3 regions of the Venatoribacter cucullus genome follow, and region 1 is predicted to be linked to each of the others. Evidence: predicted binding sites of a transcription regulator. Region 1 holds the regulator's gene; each other region holds the start of a gene.
The links. The regulator sigma-54, encoded in region 1, starts transcription at its own class of promoters, with help from an activator protein. The targets are predictions, from matches to a motif close to TGGCACNNNNNTTGCTNT.
Positions count from the first base shown of each region.

Region 2: GJQ55_RS02620 (ammonium transporter) is a predicted target of sigma-54. The motif match lies at 2,011-2,028, and genes of this name have one in related genera.
Region 3: flgB (flagellar basal body rod protein FlgB) is a predicted target of sigma-54. The motif match lies at 1,609-1,626, and genes of this name have one in related genera.

Region 1 covers NZ_CP046056.1:2,367,831-2,372,697, forward strand. Annotated here, with positions in the region: gene GJQ55_RS11235 (KpsF/GutQ family sugar-phosphate isomerase) at 1-110, shown strand, start outside; gene lptC (LPS export ABC transporter periplasmic protein LptC) at 110-682, shown strand; gene lptA (lipopolysaccharide transport periplasmic protein LptA) at 660-1,235, shown strand; gene lptB (LPS export ABC transporter ATP-binding protein) at 1,232-1,957, shown strand; gene GJQ55_RS11255 (RNA polymerase factor sigma-54) at 2,052-3,545, shown strand; gene hpf (ribosome hibernation-promoting factor, HPF/YfiA family) at 3,588-3,890, shown strand; gene GJQ55_RS11265 (PTS sugar transporter subunit IIA) at 3,894-4,355, shown strand; gene rapZ (RNase adapter RapZ) at 4,374-4,867, shown strand, end outside.
Region 2 covers NZ_CP046056.1:508,894-513,760, reverse strand. Annotated here, with positions in the region: gene GJQ55_RS02625 (hypothetical protein) at 1-526, opposite strand, end outside; gene GJQ55_RS02620 (ammonium transporter) at 655-1,944, opposite strand; gene GJQ55_RS02615 (CBS domain-containing protein) at 2,280-2,879, shown strand; gene ppnN (nucleotide 5'-monophosphate nucleosidase PpnN) at 2,894-4,270, shown strand; gene GJQ55_RS02605 (fumarate hydratase) at 4,388-4,867, opposite strand, start outside.
Region 3 covers NZ_CP046056.1:2,057,878-2,062,744, reverse strand. Annotated here, with positions in the region: gene GJQ55_RS09800 (chemotaxis protein CheV) at 1-629, shown strand, start outside; gene GJQ55_RS09795 (CheR family methyltransferase) at 654-1,493, shown strand; gene flgB (flagellar basal body rod protein FlgB) at 1,660-2,058, shown strand; gene flgC (flagellar basal body rod protein FlgC) at 2,061-2,507, shown strand; gene GJQ55_RS09780 (flagellar hook assembly protein FlgD) at 2,521-3,309, shown strand; gene GJQ55_RS09775 (flagellar hook-basal body complex protein) at 3,338-4,867, shown strand, end outside.

The DNA.
Region 1 (4,867 bases):
CCCTGAAAATTATGGAAGACAACAAGATCAACGCCCTGGTCGTCAAAGACGGCGACCAGGCGGCCGGCGTCCTGACCATGCACGATCTGCTGCGGGCGGGCGTGCTCTGATGCGGAAGCAATACGTTGTCCTGGCACTGGCGCTGCTGGCCGGCATTGGCCTGCTGAACCTCGACCGGGTAAAAGAAATGCCGGTAACAGCCACCCCGGTGGTCAGTGGAAATGAAGAGGCCGACTATTACGGTGACCAACTGTATCAGCGCCAGTACAACGCGGCCGGTCAGCTGGAGCAGAGCTTCCGCGCCGCCACCCTGCAGCATTTTCCGCTGTCTGCCGTGTCGCACTTTACCCGGCCGCGCATTATCACCACGGCTGAAGACGGCAAAATGTGGCAGATTGATGCCCTGACCGGCGAAGCACTGGACCAGGACGAGCGTCTGACCCTGCGTGAGCAGGTGGAAATCCGCTCCATCAACACGCCCGCTGACGACCCGATTACCATCCATACCGACTGGCTGAACTACCATGCCGGGCAGCAGACCGCCACCACCGATGCACCGGTGGTGATCCGTCATCCGGCCACGCTGACCGAAGCCACCGGCATGACCCTCAATGTCGCTGACCGCACCCTGCAACTTCATCATCAGGTAAACACCCGTTATGTGCCGCAAGCATCTGAATAAACTCTGTGCCGCTGCCCTGCTGCTGCCGGCGCTGGCGTCCGCACTGCCGGAAGACTTCAACCAGGAAGTGGTGATTGTTTCCGACCGCGCCGAAATTGACCGTCAGGCCGGAGTCGTGATCTATCAGGGCGATGTCCTCCTGACGCAGGGCACCCTGCGTATTGAGTCTGACCGCCTGACAGTGGTCAGCACCGAAGGCCGGATGGAAAAAGCCACCGCCGAAGGCCAGCCGGCCCGTTATCAGCAGCAGATCAACCCCGGCTCACCGCTGACCCATGCGCACGCGCAACGCATCGACTATCTGGCCGCCAATCAGGAAGCCATCCTGATCGGCAATGCCGTACTGCGGCAGGACAGCAACGAAATTACCGGTGAGCGTATCCGCTACGATATGAACACCGAAGTCATCTCCGCTGGCCAGCCAGCCGACGCTGGGGAAAAACCGGCCCGGATCAAAGTGATCTTCCAGCCCAAAACCGCTGAGCCGGCCACAGCGCCCGCTCCGGCAGTAACCGTTCCGGATGCACCGGTTCCGGCGGAGACCCAGCCATGAAAACCCTGCACGCCGAATCGCTGGCAAAAAGCTACGGCAACCGCCAGATCGTTAAAGACGTCTCCATGTCGGTGAACAGCGGCCAGATTGTCGGCCTGCTCGGCCCCAATGGTGCCGGCAAAACCACCTGTTTCTATATGATTGTGAATCTGGTGCAGGCGGATAACGGCCGTGTGCGCATCGACGATGAAGACATTAGCCACCTGCCCATGCACGGACGAGCCAAAAAAGGCATTGGTTACCTGCCGCAGGAAGCCTCTATTTTCCGCAAGCTGAGCGTGGCCGATAACATTATGGCCATTCTGGAAACCCGCAAAGACCTCGATAAAGCCGGTAAACAGGCCAAGCTGGAAAGCCTGCTGGATGAGTTTCATATTCAGCATATCCGTGACAGCAAAGGCATGGCGCTGTCCGGTGGCGAACGGCGGCGGGTGGAAATTGCCCGCGCGCTGGCGGCCGAACCCTCCTTTATTCTGCTCGATGAGCCTTTCGCCGGGGTTGACCCCATCTCCGTTGCCGACATCATGGATATTATCCGCCAGCTGAAAGCGCGCGGCATCGGCGTACTGATTACTGACCACAATGTGCGGGAAACACTGGCCATCTGTGAAAAAGCCTATATCGTCGGCGGCGGCCATATTATTGCCGAAGGTACCGCTGAGCAGGTATTGGCCAACGAACAGGTGCGTAAACAGTATCTCGGAGAAGATTTCCGCCTGTGAGCCAGTAACTGACGTGGTTTGTCAAGGATAGCCAGACCGGGCCCTTGGCGTATAATGCAACATTAATGCCGTTTTGAGTGAATACTGAAGCCCTATGAAAGCCTCCCTGCAGTTAAAGATGGGTCAGCAACTCACGATGACCCCGCAATTACAGCAAGCCATCCGCCTGCTGCAATTGTCGACCCTCGATCTGCAACAGGAAATTCAGGAAGCGCTTGATTCCAACCCCATGCTGGAAGTGGAAGAAAACGAACACGACGGCCTCAACGATTTATCCTTGCCGGCGACCGCCGACATCAGCACCGAAGTCAGCAGCCACGACCATGACGATGGCGCTGACACCCCGGAACTGGACGAACAATGGTCACAGGAACAGATTCCGGATGACCTGCCGGTCGACAGCCAGTGGGAAGATACCTACCAGACCACCGCCGGCGTGGCCTCCGGCAACAGCGGCGCCATCGACGACGACTTTGACTACGACGCCCGTCACGCCAGCACCGACAGCCTGCAGGACCACCTGCTGTGGCAGCTGAACCTGACCCCGATGTCCGATACCGACCGCGATATCGCCCTGATGCTGATCGACGGCGTCGATGATGACGGCTACCTGCACACCACGGTTGAGGATGTGCTGGAAAGCATGGACCCGGAGCTGAACGTCGAAGAAGACGAAGTGATGGCCGTGCTGCACCGCCTGCAACAATTTGACCCGGCCGGGGTATTTGGCCGCGACCTGCGCGAATGCCTGCTGCTGCAACTGCACCAGATGCCGGCCGACACCCCCTGGCTGGCGGAAACCCGGCTGGTGATCAGCGAACATATTGAGCTGCTGGGCAACCGCGACTACCCGACCCTGATGCGCAAAACCAAACTGCGCGAAGATGATCTGAAAGCCGTGCTGCGGTTAATCAAAGAGCTGAACCCCAAGCCCGGCTCCGGGATCAGTTCCGAACAGGCCGAATACGTTATTCCCGATGTGATCGTGCGTAATATCCGCGACGAATGGCGGGTGGAACTGAACCCCGACATTGCCCCCAAGCTGCGCGTCAACGCCGATTACGCCGCCCTTATCCGCCGCTCCGACAACAGCACCGATAACGCCTTTCTGCGCGACAACCTGCAGGAAGCGCGCTGGTTTATCAAAAGCCTGCAAAGCCGCAACGAAACCCTGCTGAAAGTGGCGACCAAAATTGTCGAATACCAGATCGACTTTTTCGAGCAGGGTGAAGAAGCCATGAAACCGCTGGTACTGCACGATATTGCCGAAGCGGTGGGCATGCACGAATCAACCATTTCGCGGGTCACCACGCAAAAATACATGCACACCCCGCGCGGTATTTTCGAGCTGAAATACTTTTTCTCCAGCCACGTCAGTACCGACAGCGGTGGCGAATGTTCCTCCACCGCCATCCGTGCCATGATCAAAAAACTGATTGCCGATGAAAATGCCCGCAAACCATTAAGTGACAGCAAACTGGCTGCCTTGCTGGCCGACAAGGGGATTCAGGTTGCACGCCGTACCGTTGCCAAGTACCGTGAAGCCATGCTTATTCCGCCGTCGAACGAACGCAAACAACTGATTTAAAACTGTTTTAACTTACCAGCATAAAAACCAAGGAGTCTGGATATGAAAATCAACCTCAGCGGCCACCACATCGAAATTACCGAAGCGCTGCAAAGCTATGTGGAAGAAAAAATGTCACGCCTGAGCCGTCATTTCGACAACATCACCAACGGCCAGGTGACCCTGACCGTAGTGAAAGAACGCATGACTGCGGAAGCCACCATCCACGTTGCCGGTGCCGACCTGCACGCCAGCGCTGAACATGACGATATGTACGCCGCCATCGACCAGATGACCGACAAACTCGACCGCCAGGTGTTAAAACACAAAGAAAAACTGGTGGACCGTCAGCACGGTCACAACTGAGCCATGGCCATCAGCATCGGGGATATTCTGACCCCGGAACGTACGTTATTTGACGCCCCGGTTTCCAGTAAGAAAAAGTTACTGGAATATCTGGCCGGTTTTGTCGCCGACCTGACACCGGACAGTTCCGCCGACGATATTTACGAGCGCTTACTGGGCCGTGAACGGCTGGGCAGCACCGGCATCGGGGAGGGCATTGCCATTCCCCATTGCCGCCTGCCACAGTGTCAGCATCCTTTTGGCGTACTGCTGCGCCTGAGCGAAGCCATTGACTATGACGCCGTTGACCGGCGGCCGGTCGACCTGGTGTTTGCCCTGTTCGTACCGGAAGAAGCCAACGACGAGCACCTGCAGGTGCTGGCCATGCTGGCGCGTAATTTCACCGAGCCAGACTACCGGGAAGCGTTGCGTAACGCACCGGATGCCGGCCGCCTGTACCAACGGGCACTGCACACGGAAGCCTGAGCAGGCATAAGGAGCAATATGCGTCTGGTCATTATCAGCGGCCGTTCCGGCTCAGGAAAATCCAGCGCCCTGCACGTGTTGGAAGACCTCGGTTTCTATTGCATTGACAACCTGCCGGTGGCCTTGCTGCCGGCACTGGTGCATCAGACGGAAGGGGAAGAAAAACTGTCACGGGTGGCGGTAAGCATTGATGCCCGCAACCTGCCCCATGCTTTCGACCGCATCGACGATGTCCTGCACGAATTGCCCAGTGAGGAATACCAGCTCGATGTGGTGTATCTGGATGCCAGCGAAGAAGTGCTGCTGCAGCGCTTCAGCGCCACCCGGCGCAAACACCCGCTCACCGGCCCGGACGTATCTCTGGCCGAAGCCATCCGGCAGGAAAAACAGCTGCTGCACCCGATTGCCGACCTGGCCGACCTGACACTGGATACCACCAGCATGTCGGTACACGAGCTGCGCAGCCAGATTAAACTGCGGGTCGCGGGAAAATCCGGCAGCGACATTGCCAT
Region 2 (4,867 bases), 970 kb from region 1:
CAAAGTTCAGCAGGCGCTTCAGCTGCACCAGCGGCGCGCCCTGCACGGCGATGGGGTCACCGCCCTGCTCCCATAAGGTGAAGGCATAGGCGATGTTTTGCGGCAGGCCATTGCGCACAGCCTGTTCGCTGGCAAAGCGTTTTACCTGCCGTGCGGTATCGGAACGCAACTGGCCGAACAGATGCTCCAGCACACTGCTGAAGGCCTGGCTCCAGTCAGCACTGTCGGCTGCAAATACGCCCAGCGCTTCCTGCTGCTGGCGGTACTGCAGCATCTGCTCGATGGGGTCTGGTTTTAAGCCGTTGCTGTTGGCCATCAGCTGGCTTATTAATTGCCGGTACAGCTGGGGCCGGTTGGCGGATATTTCCGGAATATCTCCGCACTGCGATAAAAATCCATTTAATTCGTACTGGGATTTATCGGCAAACTGATTTTGCCAGCGCCACATGGCTTCCCACAGGGTTTCCCCGCGCAGATAGTCCGACAACACAGTAAATACAGCACGACGTTTACTTTCGATTGTCATGGTTACAGCTCATTTTTTTACAGTGAATGGTAATACTGAATCGTTATTCGCTATGGTCAATTACTCACGACGGCCAATTATTCGCGATGACCAATTATTCGCGATGACCAATTATTCGCGATGGCTAATTATTCCCGATGATAAGTAACGTTCTGATGAAATTCCGGATAACCGATTTCATCATGCTCGGTGTAATCCAAACCGCGCTGCTCGTCTTCGGTACTGGCCCGCAAACCGAATAACTTATGCAGTACATAAAACAAAATTAACGCCGTCGGGAAAGCCCAGAAAAAAGCCGAGAAAATACCGATAATCTGTACTGCAATCTGGTAGCCATCAAACATATTGCCCTGCACAAACATGCCCGCTGCCAGTGTGCCCCAGGCACCGGCAAAGCCATGTACCGGAATGGCGCCCACCACATCATCCAGGCGACGACGCTCCAGCCAGCCGGCGCCGTACACCGATATAGCGCCGGCGATTAAACCGGTTAACGCGGCAAACTCCGGCCCCATGCTGGCAGCACCGGCGGTAATACCCACCAGTCCGGCAACACTGCCGTTAACGGTGGCGGTTAACAGCACCGGGCGGCGGGTTATTTTGCTGAACAGCAACGCACCAATGGCACCGGCCGAAGCCGCCAGCTGGGTATTCAGAATAATCAGGCCCACATCCGCGCTGGCCGCCAGCGTGCTGCCGCCGTTAAAGCCGAACCAGCCCAGCCATAAAATAAAACCACCCAAGGCCACCAACGATAAATTGTGGCCGGGAATGGTGCGCGGCTGGCCACTGTTGCGATCAAAACGACCGGTACGGGCACCCAGCACAATAATGCCGGCCAGTGCGCACCAGGCACCCACTGAATGCACCACGGTAGAACCGGCGAAATCAATAAAGCCCAGTTTGGCCAGCCAGCCCTGCCCGCCATACATGCCACCCCAGGCCCAGCTGCCGAACACCGGATAAATAAAGGCCGTAATTACACAGGCGGCCACTAAATACGCATCGTAGCGGGTGCGCTCTGCCATGGCGCCACTGCAAATGGTTACCGCCGTGGCGGCGAACATAATCTGAAACAATAAAACGGTAAAATCCCAGGGCGTGCCGGTGGTTAAGGCAAAATGACTGGCACCAAAAAAACCGCTGCTGTTACTGCCGAACATCAGGCCGAAACCCACCAACCAGAAAATAAGGCTGCCAGCGCACACATCGACATAGTTTTTCATCATCACGTTGACGGCATTTTTAGCCCGAGACATACCGCTTTCCAGCAAGGCAAAACCCGCCTGCATAAAAAACACCATGGCGGCAGCAATACACACCCACAAAATATTGATGTTCTGACTGCCAGCCACCGCCCCGTCGGCATTGGCTGCCAATGGCATCAGCAGCAGTAAAGCGGATAGTTTTTGTTTCATCGTTTGTTCCTGAATAATATTTTTTGTCGCTGCGCGTACAGCAAACGACTGAATGGTTACTCAGGAAAGGCAAGGGCTGTGCCATTACTGTGAAAGGCATTAATAAAATGCCCAAAGGCCCGTTGCCGCACTGTTTTTTGTGATTGATTTCAACCTGTCACCGCCATGGTGCCGGTAGCCGTGCGCCGCGACAGCGCAATGTGGTGAACCATAATTGAGCATGCCAGCAAGCACTGCACCATAAGGGTACGCCCCTGTCCGCGCCGCACCGTACAAAGCTGACACTGTTCTTAGCCACTGTTATATTGCCCACAGGCCAGCAACAGGACAGCACTATGGCACTGGTTGTATTTGATATGGGTCGGCGGGTAGAAACCCCGATACGGCCACAGCAAAAGCGGGTACAGGCCACCGAAGCCACCGCCGGTGTACACCCGATTTCGCATACCGATGCCAGCCACAGCGGCGAAGCGGCCCTGCAGGCGTATCAGCAACAAAAGGAAAAGCATCCCGATGCGGTCGGTTTTATCCGTGAGGTGATGCACCGCGAAGTGCGCACACTGCCGCCCTCAGCCACCGTGCAACAAGCCTGGGATCTGGTGCAGAAAACAGGTTACCACCATTTGCCGGTGATCGATGAAAACCGCCAGGTGCTGGCCATGTTTTCTGATTTTGATTTGCTGCAGGCCTTAGCCCGCCAACCGGCGAGCACGCTGCCGCTGTTCTGGCGCAGCAACATTATGGCGCTGACGGTTAAGCCGGTGCTCTGTGTATTGCAGGATACCGACATACGCCAGAGCAGCCGCATTTTATACGAGTACAACATTGGCGCCCTGCCGGTTCTGAATAACAACAACGAACTCTGTGGCATTGTTACCCGCAGCGATATTCTGCGTTTACTCAGCCACTATGGGCCAATGGAATTATGGGCCTGACGGCCGGAGATTTTATGGTTAAGCATTACGAACTGATTCACCCGAAAACCACCATGCGCGTATTGTCGCGCTATGAAATTGAACAACTGCGCGACATCGACAGCGAAACCTACGAACTGGTAAAACGCTGCTGCTATGCCGTGCTCAGCGCCGGCAGCCAGTCGGATAATTATCTGGAATTAAAAGAAGAATTCCGCCATTTCGATATTGAAGTGCAGCAGGAAGACCGCGGCATTGTGCTGAATTTAATTAATCCGCCGGAAAGCGCTTTTGTCGATGGCGAAATTATCCGTGGTGTACGCGAGCAACTATTTTCGGTACTGCGCGATGTGCTGTATGCGCAGGAATCCGTGTTAAAAGCCCATCGTTTTAACCTCAGCAACAGCGAAGACATTACCAACGCCGTATTTCATTTATTGCGTAACGCCAATGTCCTGAAACCTGATTGTGTACCCAACCTGGCGGTATGCTGGGGCGGGCATTCCATTCCGCTGCAGGAATATCAGTACACCAAAGATGTGGGCTACCAGATGGGCCTGCGCGGACTGGACATTGGCACTGGCTGCGGCCCCGGCGCCATGAAAGGCCCAATGAAAGGCGCCACCATCGGCCACGCCAAGCAACATTTGCGCACTGGCCGTTATATCGGCATTACCGAACCCGGCATTATTGCTACCGAAGCGCCGAACCCCATCGTTAATGAGCTGATTATTCTGCCGGATATCGAAAAACGGCTGGAAGCTTTTGTGCGCCTGGCGCACGGCATTGTTATTTTCCCCGGCGGCCCCGGTACGGCCGAAGAACTGCTGTATTTGCTCGGCGTTTTGCTGCACCCGGACAACCACAACATGCCCTTCCCGCTGGTGTTAACCGGCCCGCAGGAAACTGAAGCCTACCTGCGCGACATCGACCGCTTTATTGGCAGTACGTTGGGCAGCGTGGCGCAGAAACGCTACCAGATTATTATCGATGACCCGGTAAAGGTTGCTCAGGTGATGAAAGAAGGTATTACCCGGGTGGAAGATTACCGTCGTCGCCGTAACGACGCCTATTTCTTCAACTGGGGCCTGACCATTGACCCCGACTTCCAGCTGCCGTTTGACCCCACCCACGACGCCATGGCCAACCTGTGCCTGAGCAAAGACCAACCGGCACACCGGCTGGCCGCCGATTTACGCCGGGCTTTTTCCGGCATTGTGGCAGGCAACGTCAAAGAAGTGGGCATTACCCGGGTGATGGAGCACGGCCCCTACCAGCTGCGCGGCGATGCAGACGTGCTGGCGGGTATGGATAAACTGCTGAGCGCGATGGTGAGCCACGGCCGCATGCGCATCAGCGGTAACTACACGCCTTGCTATGAAATTGTGCCGGCGGATTGCTGTAATGACTAACACACTTTAACCGACAGTATTGGGTGGTATCGGCCAGTATCAATAGTCGGATAAATCTGCAATAAAACAAAAGGGAGCCGAAGCTCCCTTTTGTTATTTAACGCTGCAAATTTCTGCTCAGATTTCTGTGGCGTTAATTTTGGCGTACCAGGTTTGCGGGCCGGTTTTATGCACCGACTCGCCTTTGGTATCCACCGCCACGGTTACCGGCATGTCTTTTACGTCGAACTCATAAATGGCTTCCATACCCAGGTCGGCAAAGCCCACCACTTTGGCGGATTTAATCGCCTGGGATACTAAGTAAGCCGCACCGCCCACCGCCATCAGATACACGGCTTCGTTATCTTTAATGGCTTCGATGGCGATATCACCACGTTCGGATTTACCGATCATGCCCAGCAGGCCGGTTTTTTCCAGCACCAGACGGGTGAATTTATCCATGCGGGTGGCTGTGGTTGGGCCAGCCGGGCCAACCACTTCGTCACGCACCGGATCAACCGGGCCAACGTAGTAAATAAAGCGGCCTTTCAGATCCACCGGCAGCTCTTCGCCACGGTTGATCATATCGGCCATACGCTTGTGCGCGGCGTCACGGCC
Region 3 (4,867 bases), 310 kb from region 1:
TGAAAACTCAGGGGTTTCTGGTGGCCGGGGTGGAGCGCATTGTGAACATGAACTGGGGTGATATTCATCCGCCACCGAAGGGTACCGGCCGTGAGCATTACCTGACGGCGGTGACGCATCTGGATGACCATATGGTAGAGATTATCGACGTGGAGAAAATCCTCGCCGAAGTCTCGCCCATCAATGAGCAAATCAGTGAAGGTGTGGTCAGTGCTGAGGTACATGAAAAAGCCCGTAGCCGCAAAGTGCTGATTGTGGATGATTCCAAAATCGCCCGTAAGCAAATCACCCGCTGTCTGCAGGATGTCGGCGTGGAGGTGGTGGTACTGGAAGATGGCCGGCAAGCCTGGAACCACCTGGAAGCCCTGGTGGAAAATGGCGAGCGGCCGCAGGACCATTATCTGATGCTGATTTCCGACATCGAAATGCCCGAAATGGACGGCTACACCTTAACCAGTAATATCCGTGGCGACAGCCGCATGAACGGTTTCTTTATTGTGCTGCACTCGTCACTGAGTGGTGTATTTAATAAAACCATGGTGCAGAAAGTGGGCGCCGATGATTTTATTGCCAAATTTGATCCCGATATCCTGGCCGAAAAAGTGGCCAAACAGGTGCAGTCGGCGTAACTGAAGGTGCTGGAACTCAAAACTATGACAAAAGAAATGACGGCAGACGAATACAATCGTTTCCGCCTTATGCTGGAAAAAAACAGCGGCATCATGTTGGGGCAGGGCAAAGAGTACCTGGTTACCAGCCGTCTGCGCCGCCTGATGGAACGGGAATCCATCAACAGCATTACTGAACTGATGAGCGCCATGGAACGCAGCCGCAGCCTGCAGGAAACCGTCATCGACGCCATGACCACCAACGAAACCCTGTGGTTCCGCGATGAGCACCCCTACCGTATTTTCCGGGAAAAACTGCTGCCGGAAATTGCTGCTCAGCGGCGGCCACTGAAAATCTGGTCGGCGGCTTGTTCTACCGGTCAGGAACCCTACTCGCTGAGTATGGAAATAGAAGAATACAAAAAGCGTAACCCGGGCCAGCTGATGGCTGGCGAGCGCATTCTGGCGACGGATATTTCCCCAAGCTCTCTGGCCGCTGCCAAAGAAGGGGTGTATCAGCAGCTGGCGATCCGCCGCGGTATGAATGACATTCACCTGAAAAACTACTTCGATGAAGACAGCGATGGCCGCTGGCGTATCCGTCAGAATGTACGGGGCCGGGTGGAGTTCCGCATTCAGAACCTGCAGCAAAGTTTTGCCATGCTGGGTAAGTTCGACATCATCTTCTGCCGCAACGTACTTATCTACTTTTCGGCCGAACTGAAAACCGACATCCTGCGCCGCATGCACGCCAGCCTGAACCCGGGTGGCTACTTAATGCTGGGCGCTTCCGAAGCGCTGAATAACCTGAGCGATTACTACGAAATGGTGCAATGCCATCCGGGTATCGTGTACCGGGCCAAGCCGTTCAGCGGCCAGCGGTAAAGCTTTGCCGCTGTCGCGGCATTGCCGTTTACCGGTTGCTGTTTTGCCGCCTTATTGCCGCTCTTCTGAGCGGCAATTTCTTTATAACTCCTTGAAAAATAACAACTTATAAAATTGGCACAAGGGTTGCTTTGTTCTGGACATAGTCACCAGATGAGAACCCCTTATGGCCTCCATCAATTTCAGCAACGCCCTTGGCATTCACCCCAGCGCCCTGCAATTGCGTGCCGCCCGGGCTGAAGTTCTGGCCAATAACCTGGCCAACGCTGATACCCCTGGTTTCAAAGCCCGCGACATTAATTTTCAGGCGGTGCTGAAAGGTGAAATCCACAGCAGCCGTTCAGTTGGTCTGGAACGCACCCACAGTGGTCATATCGATGGCCGCGGCAATGTGGAAGAAGAGCTGTTGTTCCGCAACCCGACCCAGCCTTCCATTGATGGCAACACGGTTGATTCACAAATGGAACAGGCGCTGTTTGCCCGCAACGCCATGAATTACAACGCCAGCTTTGAATTTCTGAACAGCAAATTCAACGGCCTGAAAAGCGTTATCCGGGGAGAATAACCATGTCCTTGTCCAACGTTTTTGATATCGCCGGCTCCGGCATGAACGCTCAGTCGATCCGCATCAACACGACTGCCAGCAACATCGCCAACGCCGAAAGCGCGTCCAGCTCGGTGGATGAAACCTACCGCGCCCGCAAGCCCTGGTTTGCGGTGATGCAGAAGGCTTACATGGAAGTGAACGAACACAACCAGTTTCAGGAGCTGACCGGCAACACCGGCGCCGGTGTGCAGGTGATGGGCATTGTCGAAAAAGATGCGCCGCTGCAACTGCGCTTCCAGCCCGACCACCCGATGGCCAACGAAGATGGCTATGTGTACTACCCGAACGTGAATATCGTTGAGGAAATGACCGACATGATGGCCTCCTCACGCAGTTATCAGATGAACGTCGAAGTGCTCAAAACAGCAAAACAAATGCTGCAACGCACCCTGACACTGGGCCAGTAAGGAGCATCTCAGCATGATTAACGATGTCAGCAACAACGCCGCCGTACTGGACCAGTACCGCAAACCCAGCAACAGCGACGAGCCGAAAAGCAACGAGCTGGGCCGGGATGCCTTCCTGGAACTGATGGTTGCGCAAATGAACAACCAGAACCCGCTGGAACCCACCGACAACCAGGCCTTTGTGGCTCAGCTGGCGCAGTTCTCCACCGTCGAAGGTATCGACAAGCTCAATACCTCGGCTGAGAGCATGATGGCGCGCTTTAACTCCGCCTCGGCGCTGCAGGCGTCCGGCATGGTTGGCCAATCGGTGATTGTCGATGGCAACAAAACCGGCCTGCTGCTGAATGGTGGCATTGTCAGTGGCTATGCCGAACTGGAAGACAGCGCCGCCGATATGGTGCTGACCATTGAAGATAAGAATGGCCAGCTGCTGGAGCAGATTCCGCTGGGCAGTCACGGCGAAGGCTCTATGTCCATTCGCTGGGACGGCCTGAACCTGATGCTGGACGGCAAGATTGTGGATGTGGACGCCAGCAAGCTGAACCGTCAGGAATACTACAAAGACGAAGAAGGCGAGCCGGTGCTGGATGCCAATGGAAACAAAGTGCCGATGCCGTATCCGTCCGGTGAATACGTCTTCCGGGTGAATGGCATGGTAGCTGGCAAAGCCGAAGAATTAGGTATGCAAATGAGCTCACGGGTCGACAGTGTCACCATGAGCAAAAACGGTGGCGTTATTCTGAATCTGGCCGGTGGCCAGAGCGCCTCACTGGATCAGATTAAACAGGTACTGGACGAGTAGTTCGGGAACAGGCAACGAGGAACATATTATGGCTTTTAATATTGGTTTAAGTGGAATCCGTGCTGCCTCTACCGATCTGTCGGTAACAGGTAACAACATCGCCAACGCCAGTACCGTTGGTTTTAAACAGTCACGCACCGAATTCGGTGACGTTTACACCACCACGCTGCTGGGTACTGGCTCCAAGCCGGTCGGCAGCGGTGTGATGGTGGAAAACGTCCGTCAGCAATTCAGCCAGGGCAATATCAGCGGCACCGGCAATGCACTGGATATGGCCATTGATGGCAACGGTTTTTTTGTGCTGCAGGATCGTGGCAGTGTCTCGTACAGCCGTTCCGGTATTTTCTCGCTGGATAAAGACGGTTATGTAACCGCCAACAACGGCGCCCGTCTGCAGGGCTATGCCGCCAACAGTGGTGGTGTGGTGAACGGCGTGCTGGGTGATATTCAGATTCAGATCGCCAACCAGCCGCCGCGCCTGACCAACCAGATTTCATCCATTCTGAACCTCGATGCCCGTCAGCTGGTGCTGCAGGAGCAGGGTTTACAGCTGGTCGCCAACGGTCTGGCCGTGGGTGTGGCGGATTCCGGTATTCTTGAATCGACCCGCAGCACCTTAGCCTCGGCCGGTCAGCCGACCACCGGCGGTACGCCGGCGCAGGTGGCTTTTGGATCTGCCGCCACTGCCTTTGCCGCTGGTACTGAAACCCTGACCGTGGATCTTGGCGACGGCACCGGCCCGCGAACCATCACTTTGCCGGCCATTACTGCCGCCGATGACGTAGCCGACAAAGTACAGGCCATTCAGACCGCCATTAACGACAGCATCGGCACCGAGCAGTTGCGCGTCAGCGTTAACGGTGCGGGTAACATTGTGCTGCAACGGGCAGGCCTGAACGCCACCAACGGCAGCGGCTTTACCGTAGACAATGGTTGGAATGGTGCATTGGGTGCCAACACCGGCGTGGTGCCGGGTACGGCTGGCCAGCTGTTATTTGTTGGCGCTGGTGCCTTAACCGCTGACTTCCGCAGCATTCCGGGTACTCAGACCACCACCCGTACCACCGCAACACCACCACTGAACATGGTCGCCCATGATGCGGGTGCCTTTGCCAGTCTGACCGGTACTGTGTCCAACCCGGTACTGGATTTCAGCGGTCCCAATACCCTGAATTTCCGTATTACCACCGGTGCCAATGATTACGATATTTCTCTGAGCACAGCCGATTTCGTTACTCCTGGTGCGCCAATCGCCACCGACATTGCCAACGCGATTAACGCTGAGCTGCCAGCCGGAGCTCAGGTGTCAGCCTCGGTGGATGGCTTCGGCCGTATTCAGCTGGATGTGGTTGCCCCTGGTATCCAGGGGCAGCCGGTCCAGATCGGTCTGAACACTGGCAGCACTTACAGCCTGGATGCGTTGGGCTTCCTGGCGGATAACCGCATTGACAGTGGCTCTCCGGTTATTCAGGCCAACAACGAATTCCGTCTGCAGGTTACCAGTACCACCGGTAACGCCAGTGCGGCCTATAACATTGTGATTCCGCCGGCTAACTAC